Gemmata palustris: one gene and its partner. The main gene of each other region encodes a partner of the protein of the gene in region 2 in a complex. Links are inferred from orthologs where the notes say so. Each region holds a gene or a part of one and is shown on either strand. Other genes may lie near its edges.

What was found. The genes of interacting proteins can lie anywhere in the genome.
Region 1: the proteins of pheT (region 2) and J8F10_RS27760 are in contact, whole or in part, in a crystal structure (PDB 6P24), measured with the Escherichia coli proteins. The link is inferred for Gemmata palustris from one-to-one orthologs.

Annotation. Positions count from the first base shown.
Region 1 is NZ_JAGKQQ010000001.1:6,670,915-6,678,427, reverse strand. Bases 2,618-5,603 are described here. They hold J8F10_RS27760 (phenylalanine--tRNA ligase subunit alpha), read right to left. Parts: upstream 4,638-5,603; coding sequence 3,597-4,637; downstream 2,618-3,596. Other genes in these bases: J8F10_RS27750 (7-cyano-7-deazaguanine synthase), read right to left, coding at 5,228-5,603; J8F10_RS27755 (6-pyruvoyl trahydropterin synthase family protein), read right to left, coding at 4,705-5,181; J8F10_RS27765 (hypothetical protein), read right to left, coding at 3,082-3,573; J8F10_RS27770 (NADH:flavin oxidoreductase/NADH oxidase), read left to right, coding at 2,618-3,061. In the rest of the region: J8F10_RS27780 (hypothetical protein), read right to left, coding at 1-640; J8F10_RS27775 (RNA polymerase sigma factor), read left to right, coding at 1,121-1,843; more of J8F10_RS27770, read left to right, coding at 1,928-2,617; more of J8F10_RS27750, read right to left, coding at 5,604-5,947; J8F10_RS27745 (hypothetical protein), read right to left, coding at 5,932-7,425.
Region 2 is NZ_JAGKQQ010000001.1:1,069,514-1,077,244, forward strand. Bases 3,999-7,202 are described here. They hold pheT (phenylalanine--tRNA ligase subunit beta), read right to left. Parts: upstream 6,833-7,202; coding sequence 4,199-6,832; downstream 3,999-4,198. In the rest of the region: J8F10_RS04395 (ADP-ribosylglycohydrolase family protein), read left to right, coding at 1-605; J8F10_RS04400 (SPFH domain-containing protein), read left to right, coding at 726-1,865; J8F10_RS04405 (hypothetical protein), read left to right, coding at 1,922-3,409; fae (formaldehyde-activating enzyme), read left to right, coding at 3,318-3,872.

The sequences.
Region 1 (7,513 bases), 5.6 Mb from region 2 along the record:
GCTGCACGGTGCGGTTGCACTGGATGTTGGTCGCGGTGAACCGGAACGGCCCCGCGTAGGCGACGTGGGGGCTGACGGAGTCCTGGTTGTAGATGCGAATGGTGTCGTCTTCGTACTCCGTGTACACCGTGGCCCCGCACGCATTCGCCACGGTGTCGATGACCTGCCAGAACGGGGTGTCGTTGAACTCGAAGGAGTGTTTCGTGTTCGCCTGCTCGTTGAACTCGATCTTGTAACCGGTCTGTTTGGCGATGTCCGCCATGATGTCCTTGGCGCTCAGGTCCTTGGCGCTCAGGGTGACGCGCTTGGGGGCCACGAGGCGGTCGAAGTCCACTTTCTTCACGAGCACCGAGAGCCGGCGCTGGACTTCGGGGTTTTCGGTCGCGAGAAGCGCGCGGCGCATGTACGGGAGTGCCTTTTCGCCTTTCGTGGTCAGTTCGCGCCCGGCCAGTTCGCGGGTGCGCCAGTCCTCGGCCCCGAGGTCTTTAATCAACTGCTCGACGGCCGTGTCACCCGGTCCTTCGGCCACCAGCGGCATCGGGGTTGGCGAGCCGCCCCCGTAATAGATTTCTTTCCCCCCGGCTGCGAACGTCGCGACGAGCAGCAACCCGAATACCGCCGTGATGGGCGTCGTGCGCATTGAGGTTCCTCTGGGGCCGGCCAAAGGGGTTAATCAGAGCGGAACACAAACACGGATTTTAGCCTACCAGCCGACAGAAACGCTCTCAAGGGTCTAGCACCCGACCCGTTACGCGATTTTGCAAAGATGCGCTCAAGTCTGCCGGGGTCGGGGGTTTGTACTTTTAAGACGATTATCCTGTTGATACAGAATGGCGCGAATGCACGAGGTGTAGTTAATGGCACCCAGCGTGTGTGGAAGGTAATTCCGACCCGTTGAGGCTTACTTTTGGCTCGCGGCTTCGGTCCCGACAAGCTCCGTTGTGCCCGGTCCCGCACCGAATCCCAAGACGAATGAAATCCGGTTGTGCCGGTCGCACTGGCAGTGGGTAAAATGGGGGTGTGGACGGATTCGCACCCGGCCGTTGTGAAAGGTTCCAACACCGGCTAGGCTTTATACTGTTGGACGTGCCCCTCTGACGAACAACCGAGGCGCTAGGCCGTGGATGCCGATACTCCGTTCACCGCGGTGGACCGCGACCTGCTCAAACGGTGTTTGAACCGCGACCCGGGGTCGTGGAACGACTTCGTGGACCGGTTCCTCAGCCTCATCTACCACACGATCGGGTACACCGCGCACTTGCGCAGTAGCCGCGTCGGCCCCGAGGACGTCGAGGACATCGCCGCCGAAGTGTTGCTCCAGATCGTCGCCAACAACTTCAAAGTGCTCCGCGAGTTCCGCAAGCAGTCCAGCCTCGCGACGTACCTCACCGTCGTGGCCCGGCGCATCTGCGTTCACGAACTGGCCCGGCGCCAGAAGGTGAAGGACGCGATCAAGCGGGGCGAGTCGCGGTTGACGGAGGCGGAACCCGATGACGCGCCGGCCGCGCAAAAGGGAATGGAGAGCCTGGAAGAGGTCGAGAAGCTACTCAAGCGGCTCTCCGGTCAGGAGAAAGAAATCGTCCGGCTCTATTACCTGGAAGGCCGCACCTACGAAGAGATCAGCACGGAAACCGATGTGCCGGTCAACACCATCGGTGCGGTCCTGTCGCGTGCGCGCAAAAAGCTCCGCGAAACTGTGACGGCGAGCCCGGCGATGCCCGACCCGCGCGCGGTGAAGGTGGTGAAGGCCGCCTCGGTCGCGGTGGCCAAGCCGCCCAAACAGACCAAGTCCAAGCCGAAGATGGAGCCGATCCCGGAACAAAAGACCGAAACGTCGGATTGAGCGCCCGGTCCGTTCGGGTGCCTCGGCCGTTCGTCTGGTTCCCGTCGTTCCTTTTTCTCGCCCGACCCATCACACGATTTCACTATGAGCGAAGCTTCGCACGCGGGGTGCCCGTCGGGCGTCAGCCACGATCGTAACGTGCCGGACACCGATCTCCTGTCCCCGCTCACGATCCGCGGGGTCACGTTCCGCAACCGCATCGTCGTTTCGCCGATGTGCCAATACTGCGCGGCCGACGGCATGGCGGACGACTGGCACCTCGTTCACCTCGGGAGCCGGGCGGCCGGCGGAACGGGCCTCGTGTTCGTGGAAGCGACCGCGGTCGCCCCCGAGGGGCGCATCACGCCGGGCGACCTCGGCATCTGGAGCGACGCCCACGCGGACGCACTCGCGCGCGTGGCCGCGTTCATCGCGCGAATGGGCGCGATGCCCGGTATCCAGATCGCGCACGCGGGGCGAAAGGCGAGTTGTGGCGTGCCGTGGGAGGGCGGGGAGCAACTGTCGCTCGAGGCCGGCGGGTGGCAGCACGTTGCGCCGAGTGCGATCCCGTTCACCGAAGGGAGCCGCGCGCCGACCGCGCTGGACGAAGCGGGTATTCGCGCCATTACCGAGCAATTTCGAGTCGCGGCTCAGCGCGCAATAAAGGCCGGCTTCCGCGTGATCGAGATCCACTCGGCTCACGGCTACCTGATGCACGAGTTCCTCTCGCCGTTATCGAACCACCGCACGGACCGGTACGGAGGTAGCCTCGAGAACCGGATGCGGTTCGTACTCGAAACGACCACCGCGGTTCGTGCGGTGCTCCCACAAGATGTCCCGCTGTTCGTGCGCATCTCCGCGACCGATTGGGTCGAGGGCGGATGGGATTTGCCGCAATCGGTGGAACTCGCGAAGGCGCTCAAGCCACTCGGCGTCGATCTGATCGACTGCTCGAGTGGCGCGCTCGTGCCGCACGCGAAGATCCCGGTCGGGAAGGGCTACCAAGTACCGTTCGCGGACACGGTTCGTGCCCAAACCGGTCTGCTGACGGGTGCCGTGGGGCTGATTACGGACGCGCACCAGGCGAACGAGATCGTCACGTCTGGCGCGGCCGATCTGGTGTTCCTCGCGCGCGAACTGCTGCGCGAACCGTACTGGGCGCTGAAAGCCCAGCAAGCGCTGAGCCAGGAACCGAGTTGGCCCATTCAGTACGGTTATGCGGTGAAGCGGAAGACGTGAAGTGCGAACGGGTTCGGGCATCAGTCCTCGTCGCGCCGCGAGCGTTTGGAATAAGTGTTCGTGTTGCCTTCGATGAGCTTGCCGATCCCGAACCCGATCCCGGCACTGATGCCGCCCACGACGGCGGAGATGAGCACTTCCTTGATATCGAAGCCCTGACCCGGGCGCCGATTCGCTTGGTTGTAAACCATTACGAGCGCGCTCCCGATCACCGCAGCAATTGTGGCCGTGATGTTCGGGAGCGGCGTTCCCTTCTTTTGCGCACGGTAACGCGACGCGCTTCCGTTGCGCCCCCGGCGCGGGGAATCCAGTTGATCGAACCCGTTCCCGGTATCGGCCGGTTCGTCGTCGAGCGAGAGCGGTTGTTGTGCGGACGGGACCGGTGTCGGTGCTTGCGCCGGAAACGTCTGGAACGCGCCGCGGCAGTGTGGGCACCCAATCGCCTGCCCGAGCACGGCGTCGGGCACGGTGACCGGCTGGCGACAGTGCGGGCAGTGATAAACGATCGGCATCGACCACCCGCGAATTCGGCCGCTCAAAACTGCTTCAGGAACCGCAGATCGTTTTGCCAAAAGAGGCGAATATCGTCAATGGCGTGCTTGAGCATCAGCATCCGCTGCGGCCCCATGCCGAACGCGAATCCCGTCACCTTCTCCGGGTCGTACCCGCCGGCGCGCAGCACGTTCGGGTGAACCATACCCGCGCCCAGGATTTCGAGCCACCCGGTGCCCTTCGTGAGCCGGTCGCGGTTCGGGTCGTCCTGCGGCCAGTCGATGTCCACTTCGATGCTCGGTTCCGTGAACGGGAAGTAACTGGAGCGAATGCGGACTTGCCGCTCCGGGCCGAACATCCGACGCGCGAACGCGGTGATCGTGCCCTTCAGGTCGGCCATCGTCACGCCCTCGCCGACCACCAAGCCTTCCACTTGGTAGAACTGGATCTCGCTCCGGGTGCTGATCGCCTCGTTGCGGTAACACATCCCGGGCAGGATCACGCGGATGGGCTTGCCCGCGGCCTCGCGCATCACGTGGATCTGCCCCGGGGACGTGTGCGTGCGGAGCACGACACCCGGTGTGGTGGTGAAGAACGTGTCCCACATGTCGCGCGCCGGGTGGTGCGCGGGCATGTTCAGGAACTCGAAGTTCAGCTCGTCCGTTTCGACCTCACGAGTCCGGTACACCTGGAACCCGAGGTCCGCGAAGATGGAGTAAATTTGCTGGAGGATTTGCGTCGCGGGGTGCAACCGCCCCCGGGTCTGTGCGCGCCCGGGGAGCGTCACGTCGAGCGGGTTCGTCGTCAAACTGACTTGAAGGGCCTTCTCCTTCGCGTCCGCAAGTGCCGCCTCGTAAGCCGCGGTAATTGCGGCCTTGATTCGGTTCAGTTCAGCTCCGTAAGCCGGCTTCTGGTCCTTCGGAATCTTGCCAAGGTTGGACATGGCGGCCTTCACCACGCCCTTGTCGCCAAAATACTGCGTGTTCCAGGCGCGAAGTGCGGACTCGTCCCCGCACTGTTGAAGGTGTGTGAGGGCTTGCCCTTCAAGCTGCTTCAAATCGTCGAGAGGCGTCGCATCGGCCATATCTACCGCTCCCAGCGTCACTGTGATCGTTGAGACAGGATATAGCGGCGACGGGTTCGCGTCCGGCCTACGCGCGCGTGGGGACCGGCACCGGGTTCCCGGCCACTTCGCGCATCGTAACCGGTTTGGTGGGCACACCGGGCGTGGGCCGGTACGTCGCGAACGAGTTCTCGGTCTCCCACAGTGTCACTTCCGTGACGGGCAGCCCGTGCTCGACGGCGCGGTCGAAGATGAGGCGCGCGATGGTCTCCGCGGTCGGGTTCGCGTCCAACTCCACGAACGGCTCGCCCTGCCGGAGCAGTTCCGCGATGATCGGATCGTCCCGGTGCAGGAGCATCCGGTGGTCGAGGGTGTCGTCGATCCACTTCCCGATGACGCGCTTGATCTCGGAGAAGTCCACCACCATGCCGAGCGCATCGAGCGCCTCGGTTTCCACCGTGACGACGGCCTTACCGTTGTGCCCGTGCAGGTTCCGGCACTTGCCGGCGTAGTTCAGCAGCCGGTGCCCGTAACAGAAGTGGATCTCTTTGGTCACCCTGAACATCCATCGTCTCCTGGCGCCCGGCTCGTAAGAGCGGAACCGCGGGGCTTCAGCTCGCGTATCGCGTGGGGTCGGGCATCTCGGCGTCGCGGAACCCGTGCTTGCGTTCCGCGCACTTGTTGCACGCCCCGCAGTGCAACTCGCCAACGGGCCGGAGGCACGAGAACGTGTGTTCTAGTGGCAGCCCGCGCCCGCGGCGCAGCACATCGACTTTGTGTAACGCGGAGTACGGGCGGAGCACGCGGACGCTCCCGTTCACGGCCGAACTCACGATCGCCGCGAAGTCATCGTAGAACCGAGGGGTCGCGTCGGGGAACGGGTTCGCACCGAGCGGTGCGGTGGCGATCTCCGGTACGCCGTTCAGGTGGCACCAGAGGAGCGGCTTGGCGAGTAGGAGCACGTTGCGCCCGGGGAGGAACACGGCTTCGTCCGGCGAATCGGCGCCGGGCGTGCCCGCGCCCGACACGCTCCAGTGGGCGCCGTACACATCGCGAATCGGTTCATCCAGGGCGCGGAGCGGGCGAAGTGTCGGTGCGCGAATGGCTTCCAGGAAGCGATCGAGGTGCGCTCTCTCAACTTCTTCCCAGTGCAACCCGGTGCGAACGTAGAGCGGGAACACCGCTGGGTACGCACGAACGGCTTCGGCCAGCAGGATCGCGCTGTCGGACCCGCCGCTCACGAGAACGGCGAGCGCCCCGCGCGGGTTGCTCGGCGGCCACGGCACACCCGCGGAGTGTTGATCGGGCACCACCGTCACCGGCGTACCCACGCGCGTCGCCTCGTCTTGGGCGGGCGCCCCGGGGCCCCCGGTCCGCCGGGAGGCCCAACCGGGGGGCCACCGGGAGGACCGCCCGGACCACCAGGAGGGCCACCGGGTCCGCCGGGAGGTCCGCCCATTCCACCCGATTTCCCCGTGACTTTGCCCGCCACGCTACTGACCGCGTCCTTCAGGTCGACAGTGTCGACAGCGGACTTGGCGAAGAAGAGGTCGCCCGACGAACCGCACCCGACGTTCGAGAGCATCTGCGCCCCGATCTTCTTGCCCAAACTATCGATCTTTTCTTTCCACCACTTCGGCGGGGTGCCCTCATCGCCCTTGCCGAGATCGCTTTCTTTGAATTTTTTCGACGTATTTGAAGCCTTGTCCCCTTCGTTGTACCACACCGTGATCTCGAACCGGATTTCGCGACTCCCAATACTAGCTTTCCACCCCCAACCCTTTGAACCGGCCAGCGTATCGGCCACCAAGCGGGCGAATTGGGCGTTACCATCGTCGTTGTTTCCGCCCTGAGCACCGCCCGCACTCGCGGCCGGCGGTTTGTTCTCGCCCTGATAAAGCGTCATACTCCAGAACGTCCCTTTCGTGACCCGCTTACCCAATTCACCGGCCCGCACCCCGACCGTTTTCTCTTTGCTGTCGGCGTGACCGCCGAGCATCTTCTGAAACACCCCTTCTGGCACATCTGTCGAACAGTACGCGATCAACCGACTGGTCGGGGAAAAGACGCGCACCTTGGCCCCCCCCTTGAAACCGTCGACGAGGTAGTAAGTGCCACTACCGAGGGTCTTCTGTTGAGCGCCGGGCAGTTTCCCGAGCGCGGTACCGTCGATGTCCATCCTGGTGCGGACGACCGTAGCACTGCCGCTCTTATTGGAGGAACCGAACACGACGTACTCCACGAGCGCGTCCCCGTCACTCGTGCCTAATACCCGTGCGAAGGCGTCGATTGCGGCCTTGAACTCGGTGTTCTGGAACGTGCCCGAGATGCTCTTGTAGAGTTCTGGGTACTTTTGGGCGTGCCCCAGGTTCAGTCCCTCCGCCGTGTCGCAGTCTTCCGGCAGGTAGTACATCATCTCGACGGATTTGGGCGTGCGCGCCACGAACCAAACCAACATCCCGCCGACACCACCCAGGAGTAGGAGGCCGAGACCAACCACCCCGAAGAGCAGGGCCTTGCTGGTCTCGCGCTTCTTGGCCTTGCGCTTCCGCGGGACGTTCGGGTCGATTTTGGTCTTCGTTTTCGTCTTCTTTTTTTCCTTCTTTTCGCCCCGGTCGCTGTCATCGCCCTCGTCGTCGCGCGCGGGTTTCTTCTTTTTCTTGATAACTTCTTCTTCGCCCGTATCCTCCGGTTCCGGCGCAGCGAACACGGTGGCACACTTGGGGCACTCGACCTCGGTGCCGGCGTCGGGCGCCTCTGGCAGACGGAGTTTAGCCCGGCAATCCGGGCAGCGGAGTTCAACGGCCATTGGGAGGCACCAGCGCGGACGATGATATCGGACGACAGGTTCCAACTTTCCGATACTATCGGGAACCACCACACGAGAGCAAGGGTGT
Region 2 (7,731 bases):
AAGCCGAAGTTGGCGCACTTGCGGTCGCGTGGGCGGCTCATCGTGCGGCCGAAACGCGAACGGGCACTTTGCCAGAACCTGCGCAATTCTTAGCGGAACTCCGCGAACTACTCGGTACCGAGCCGGCCTCGGGGCCGTTACTCGAGACGCTCGAAGGTGCGGTGAAGAGCCTGCTTTTAGAGCGAACCACAGAAGAGTTCGCGCTCGATCTCGGATTAAAGCGCGGCGCCACCGGCTACATGTACCACACGGTTCCGGTATCGCTGTACGCGTGGCTGCGGTACCCAGATAATTTCCGCACGGCGGTTCAGTCAGCGATCCGATGCGGCGGGGACACGGACACGGTTGCGGCGATTGCCGGCGCGCTCGTCGGCGCGCGAGTCGGCAAAGCGGGCATCCCGGCGGAGTGGCTCCGCGGTGCGATTGATTGGCCGCGCTCGGTGCGCTGGGTGGAGAAACTCGCCGGGCGCGTCGCCGAGGGAGCGTGGCTGAGTGCGCCCCAATGCGCCGAACCGCTCGCCGTGTGGGTGCTACCGGCGCGGAACGCGGCGTTCTTCGCGTGGGTACTCGTTCACGCCGCCCGACGACTGCTCCCCCCGTATTGACCGGCCGGTTCGGTCGCTCGGGAGAAATGTGGCCCGGACAAGGATTTCGTTGCCTTCTTACAGTGCGGCGCGCACCATGAGCGTATCCGCTGCACGTCACTCGTTAGCCGGAGGTCCGTCATGGGGCTGCGTGATTGGGTGTCGGGTCAGTTCATCGACATCATCGAGTGGACCGAGCCGAGCCAGAACGAGATCCTCGCGCACCGGTTCACGCGCCACAAGAACGAGATCAAGAACGGCGCCAAACTCGTCGTGCGCGAGGGGCAGGCCGCCGGGTTCGTGAAGGAGGGGCAGCTCGCGGACGTGAAAGTGCCGGGCATGTACACGCTCGACACGAAGAACATGCCCATCCTCTCGACCATCCTCGGCTGGAAGTACGGCTTCGAGTCGCCGTTCAAGTGCGAGGTGTACTTCATCTCCACGCGCCAGTGGACGAACCAGAAGTGGGGCACGCAGAACCCGATCATGTACCGCGACCCGGAGTTCGGTCCGGTGCGGCTGCGGGCGTTCGGGAGCTACGCCTTCAAGGTCACCGATCCGGGCACGTTCCTGAAAGAGCTCGTCTCGACCGACCCGTCGTTCGAGCTGTACGAGATCTCCGCGCAGTTCCGCAACGTGGTCGTGTCGCGCTTCATTGACGCGCTCGGTGCGTCGCGCATCCCGATGCTGGACCTCGCGGGGAACTACGAGAAGGTCGGGAAGATCGCGCTCGAGCGCATTGCGCCGGAAATGGCGAAGATGGGCGTGTCGCTCACGCAGTTCTTCGTCGAGAACATTTCGCTCCCGCCCGAAGTCGAAGCGGCCCTCGACAAGCGCTCGCAGATGTCGGTACTCGGCAACCTCGACCAGTACACGAAGTTCCAGACCGCGGAGGCCATTCCCACAGCGGCGGCGAACCCGGGCGGGCTGGCCGGAATGGGCGCGAGCCTCGGTGCGGGGCTTGCCGTAGGTCAACAAATGGGTGGCGCGTTCGCGGGTGCGGCCGGGGCGCCGGGCGTTGTGACCCCCGCGAACACCGCTCCGCCGGCCGGAGCGAGCGCGCCGCCGCCGCTCCCGACCGCGGTCACCTTCCACGCGGCGATCAACGGCGCTCAGGCCGGGCCGTTCGATCTGGCGGCGCTCGCGGCACACATCAACTCGGGCACTATCAACCGCACCTCGCTAGTGTGGAGGGCGGGCATGGCGGGCTGGGCCGCCGCCGAAACCGTGCCGGAACTGGCATCACTCTTCGCCGCGGTACCGCCGCCGCTTCCCAGTTGAGGCGAACGGCCGGTGTGAGCCGGCCGGTGACCGACCCCAGCGGTTAATTCATACTCATGACGGCTCGCGGCGTGGGGCGCGAGCGTCTCACCAGCCGGCTCGCGCCGGCCGTTCGCCTGGACTTGCGCATGTCCCAACCTCCTCCGCTCCCGTCGTCCGATCCGCCCCCGCTGCCCCCCGCGACCCAACCGCAGGTGGACAAGGAGCCGACGGTTTCGAGCGCGCCCCCGAAGGGCAAACTCTTTCCGTGCTTGAACTGCGGGGCGAAAGTCGAGTTCGACCCGCGCTCGCGCGCGCTCAAGTGCCCGTACTGCGGGCACACGTCGGACGTCGAAGAGGGCGGGGCGGAGGTCGAGGAGCGCGACTTCAACGAGTACGCCAGCAAGCTCGTGAAGGGCAACGTCGGCGGGATCGCGGGGCGCTCCACGCAGACGAAGTGCAGCGGGTGCGGGGCGATGGTGCTCCTCGAGGACAAGGTCGTCACGGACACCTGTCCGTTCTGCAGCACGCACCTGGAGAACAAGCCCGAAGTCGTTGAAGGGATGCTCCCGCCGGAGTCGGTGATCCCGTTCGCGGTGGACTTACGGGCCGCCCGCGAGTCGTTCGACACGTGGCTCCACGGGCTCTGGTTCGCCCCCACGGAGCTGAAGAAGCTCGCGAACCTCGGTCAGCTCGCCGGCGTGTACCTGCCGTACTGGACTTACGACGCGATGACGTACACGCGGTACCGCGGGATGCGCGGCGACAACTACCAGGAAACGGAGTATTACACCGAGAAAGATAACAACGGGAACGAGGTCGAGCGCAGTCGCACGGTGACGAAAACGAACTGGTACCCGGTTACCGGCGAGGTGCAACACTTCTTCGACGACGTGCTCGTGTGCGGGTCGAAGAGCATTCCCGGGCACCTCATCAGCGGGCTCGAACCGTGGGATACGGGGGAACTCGAGCCTTTTCAGGATTCGTTCCTCGCGGGTCTGAAGACGGAACGGTACGCGGTGGATCTGAAGGCCGGCTTGGTGGTCGCGAAGGAGATGATGGAGCCGAAGATCCGCCACCTCATCGTGCGGGACATTGGCGGCGACCACCAGCGCATCGAGACGACCGATACGCGGTACCTCGGTATCACGTTCAAGCACTGTCTGCTTCCCGTGTGGTTGGCCAATTACCACTACCAACAGAAGCTGTTCCAGATCCTCATTAACGGGCGGTCGGGCAAGGTCTCTGGCGAACGGCCGTGGAGCTTCTGGAAGATCTTCCGGCTCGTCGCGGCTATTTTGATCGTCATCGGGGTGATTGCCGCCGTGGTGATGGCGACGAAGAAGGGCGGGCGCGACCCCGCGCCAAAGGCCCTGCAAAACCAGAAGGCAGCGCTGGAAACACTGCCGCCCGCGTTCGCACTTGTTGACGCGCACACCGGGCACCGAAGTTTACCAAGTTCGAGGAGGCGACATGGCGGGGCGGATCGGGATGCGGACGGGCGAGGCACTGGTCGAGGGCGACAAGGATTACCTCTGCGCCGAACCGGAAATCGTCATCGGTGAATTAGACGGCCCGGTGGGAACGGCACTCGCCACGCTCGTCGGCGATCAGACGAAGGGACACACGAAGGTGTTCGCGATCCTGAACAGCGACGTTCAGGTGCGCCCCGCGACGCTGATGGTGAGCAAGGTGACGGTGACCAGTTCGCGGTACACGAACATCCTCATGGGGAGCGTCCAGGCGGGCATCGCCAACGGCGTTTTGGACGCGGTCCGCGCGGGGATCATTCCGAAGGAAAGTGCCAACGATCTGGGCATCATTTACTCGGTCTGGCTCGACCCCGCGGTCCTCGCCGTCGACCCCAAGGAGGTCGATTATCAAGGGCTTTTCGATGTCAACCGGGAAGCGACCGTCAAGGCGATCCGCAAAGCGCTGGCAAACGAACCGAGCATCGATTGGCTCCTCGAAAACCAGGACAAAGTGACCCACTACTTCCACCAACTCGGGGTCGACGGGAAACTGTAAACCCGAGGGATCGGTGGGGATTTTCTGAGCGCTGCACGCTCCGGGTGTGATGGTTTTCGCTCGTTGAAGCGTGCCGCCGCCACCATGTCCAAGAAGCCCGCGGAAGGGTTTTGTGAGTGGGACGGGTCTGTCGCACGCGCAAGTGAATAGCCGCGGGCTTCTGTCGCCCGCCTCGTTTCGGGATTATCCTAACGGGTTGGACGAACCGCTCCCTGTGGTCGCGGTTCGTTCCAGAGCCTGAACCGGCCTAATGCCCGAACACGTCGGGCATTAGGTCCGCTACCTCGCACGTCGGCCTTTCGGCTCCGATCACGGGCGCCTCCCCATCACGCCAGGTCTTTGCCGCGGATCTGCGCCTTCAGCACGTGGCGCAGCCGGCCCTCGACCTTCTCGTGGGCCTTCACGATCTCCTTCTCGCCGAGCGTGCGGTCCGGGGCCTGATACGTCAGCGCGAACGCGAGGCTCTTCGTGCCGTCCGGCAAGCCGGTCCCGCGGTACACGTCGAAGAGGGTCGCGTCGGTGAGCAGATCCCCCCCGCCGGCGCGGATCTCGGCCAGCACCGCTTCCGCCGGCGTCGCGTCCGCGACCACGACCGCCACGTCGCGCTTCGCGGGCGGGAACGTGCTGAACGGCTTGTACCCGTAGCGCGCGGGAACGGCCGCGAGGACCGCTTCGAGGTCGAGTTCCGCCACCTGAACGGCGCGGTCCCCGAGTAAGAAGTTCGCCGCGACCTTCGGGTGCAGTTCGCCGAACACGCCGACCGCGGTACCGTTCACGCGCAGTTCCGCGGCGCGCATCGGGTGCAACCACGGTACGGTTTGCACGGCCGCGAACGTGACGCCGGGCAGGTGCAGGTCACCGGCGAGCGATTCCACCACGCCCTTGAGGTCGTAGAAGTCGTAGCGCGCCGGCGCCGCGCCCTGCGGGTCGTCCCACGCGGCTCCCGTCCGCCGACCGCTCAGCACGAGTGCGAGCTTCCGCGGTTCGCTCGGCAATCGCTCGTCGGCCTTCGGCAAATACACGAACCCGAGTTCGTACATGGCTACGCTGTCGGTCGCTTCGAGATTCTTCTGCACCACCGCGAGCAAGCCGGGAAGCAGCGTGCGCCGCATTACCGCGCGTTCCGGCGACAGCGGGTTCATGAGGGCGACGAAATCGTCGGGGGAAGAACCTAACCCCCCAACCCCCTTCCCTAGGAAGGAAGGGGGAGCAGAGCCATCGGCGGTTTTAAGCCCCTCTCCGTTTAGGGGAGGGGTTGGGGAGGGGTTCTTTTCTGCTGCCAGTTTCGTCTCCGCTTCCACACTACTCAGCGAATACGTGATCGCTTCCTGCAACCCCTGATCGGCGAGCAAGTTGCGAACGCGGTCCTCGCCCTCGATATCGCGGTTACCCTTCGGTTCCGGTAGCTCGAGCGGGAGCAGGCGCTCTTTCAGGTTGTCGTACCCGTACACACGGGCCAGTTCTTCAATGAGGTCCGCGGTGCCGGCCTGGATGTCGAGCCGCGTTTGCGGGGTCGTTACGGTCCATGCGTCCTCGCCGTCCGGTTCCACCTGAAACTGGAGCGCGGTCAGCACGCGGACGACCTCGGCACTCGGGATATCGAAACCCAGAAGGCGCCGAATTTCCGCTTGGTCCAGGTCGATGACTTGCGGCGGCAGCGGCGCGGGGTACGCATCTACAACCCCGGCCAGCACTTCGCCCCCGGCGTGGTCGCGGAACAGTTGCGCGGCACGAACCGCGGCCGGCAGCGCCTGTTCCGGGTGAATGCCGCGGCTGAACCGCGTGCTCGCCTCGCTGAACAGGTTGAACTGCCGGGCGGTCTTGCGCACGCTGACGAAATCGAAGCACGCGCTCTCGAGCAGAATCGTCGTGGTCGCGGCGCTCACTTCGGTTTCCGCGCCGCCCATGACGCCGGCCAGCGCGATCGGTCCCGCCGTGTCCGCGATCACGAGGTTGTCCGGCGACAGTTCGCGGTCCTGGCCGTCGAGCGTTTTGAGCATCTCCCCGGCCTTCGCCGGGCGCACGAGGATCGTCGGGGCTTTACCACCGGCGCGCTTCACGAGCACGTCGTAGTCAAAGGCGTGCAGCGGTTGCCCGTGTTCGAGCATCACGTAGTTGGTGATGTCCACCGCGTTGCTGATGGGCCGCATCCCGGCGTAGTGCAGGCGCGAACACATCCACCGCGGGGCCGCTTTGAGCGTCACGTTGCGAACGATGGTCGCGGTGTAGCGTGAACACAGTTTGGGGTCGGCGATCTCGACGCGCACTTTGCCGTCGATCGTCTCCGCGACCGTCTCCACCTTCGGCTCGGCGATGGTCGCGTTCGCGCCGGTGAGCGCGGCCACCTCGCGCGCGATGCCGATCATCGAGAGGCACCGGGCCATGTTCGGCAGGATGTCGAGTTCGACGACGATCTCGCCGAGCACGTCCTGGGCCGGGGTGCCCGGGACCGCGTCCGCGTCGTCGAGAATGATGATGCCCTCACTCTCCTCCGCGATGCCCAACTCGAAGTCAGACATGCACATCGCGTCGTTCGGGAGGCCGCGCAACTCCTTCGGCGCCAGCGTCATGACGGTCTTCTTGCCGTCCTTGCCGGTGAAGAAATATTGCGACCCGCACAGCCCGAGGATGATCTTCATCCCGCTCTGACCGACAGCGATGTTTTCGGCCCCGGTAATCACGGTCTTCGGCTCGCCCGTGCCGAGGTCGAGTTTGACGAGTTTGAGGGTGTCGGCGTTCGGGTGCTTGGTGATCTCGAGCACCTGCGCGACCACGAGTTTGTCGCGCTCCCACACCAGGCCCGCGTCCTCCGGTTTCACCCGGAGCGTTCCTCGCACCGGCAGCCCAAAAACTTTCACCCCGGAAGATTCCAACCCGGCGATGGTCAGTCGCTCGACGAGCGCGCCCGGATCGGCCGGGAGCGGGACATAATCTTTGAGCCAGGACAGCGGAACGAGCATGGCGGGAGCCTTGTGTTTCACTGAAGATCGAATGCGGACATCGTATGGAGACGGGTCCGTTGGCGTCAGTGGTTCGGGCTCCGGCGCGAACCGGGGCGCAAAATCGTGTGTCCGAGAGGTGAAGTTTTCGGCGAAGCCCCCTTGAATGGCGGGGTCGGATTTCCCAAGATAATAAGCAGTTAGCCCCTTTAGCTCAGTTGGTAGAGCAGCTGACTCTTAATCAGCGGGTCCTCGGTTCGAGCCCGAGAGGGGGCACTTAGCAAGGTCTGAAATAGCAAGGGGTTCCGGTGAAAACCGGAACCCCTCATTTTTTTATCCCCAGAATCGCCACATTATCGCCACACTATTTTTCGGACGGTGGGGGCTGCTCTGGCGGAAATAGCAAACAGGCGGCCCCTTGAGGGTATCCCACCGGTCTGACGCCCTCACTGCGTCGAGGTAGTGTCAGGTGGTGGGGATCATAACGTGTATGCTGCTTGTGATGAACAACTTGCCGCTTCGGAGTCGGCACAGAGAGCTGAAGAAGAGATGAAGTAAGTCCACTTACTTCGAGACATATTTGGCAATCCCCTCTGCCCCATCACATTTGACTCCGTGTGGCTTACCGCCACCGCGCCCTCGCGACGGGTATCTACAGCGAGAGCGCGTTCGGCCGCCTCCCATTCCGGCCGACGCGATTCAGGGCGCCGAATGCGATAACGACAACCTCCGGAACCACTTGCGATGCGCGGGGCCGCGCGTTGGAGTTGGTACTGGGCAAATCGTAACGCTGCGCGCGGCATTACACAAATCCCAGAAATGACACTTAGATCACTAGTGGAACGCGATATAAGTCAGCGGGCGGAATTTGTGCATTTCCGGGCACCGGGATCGCGGTAGCACACTCCGCGAGGCGAAGT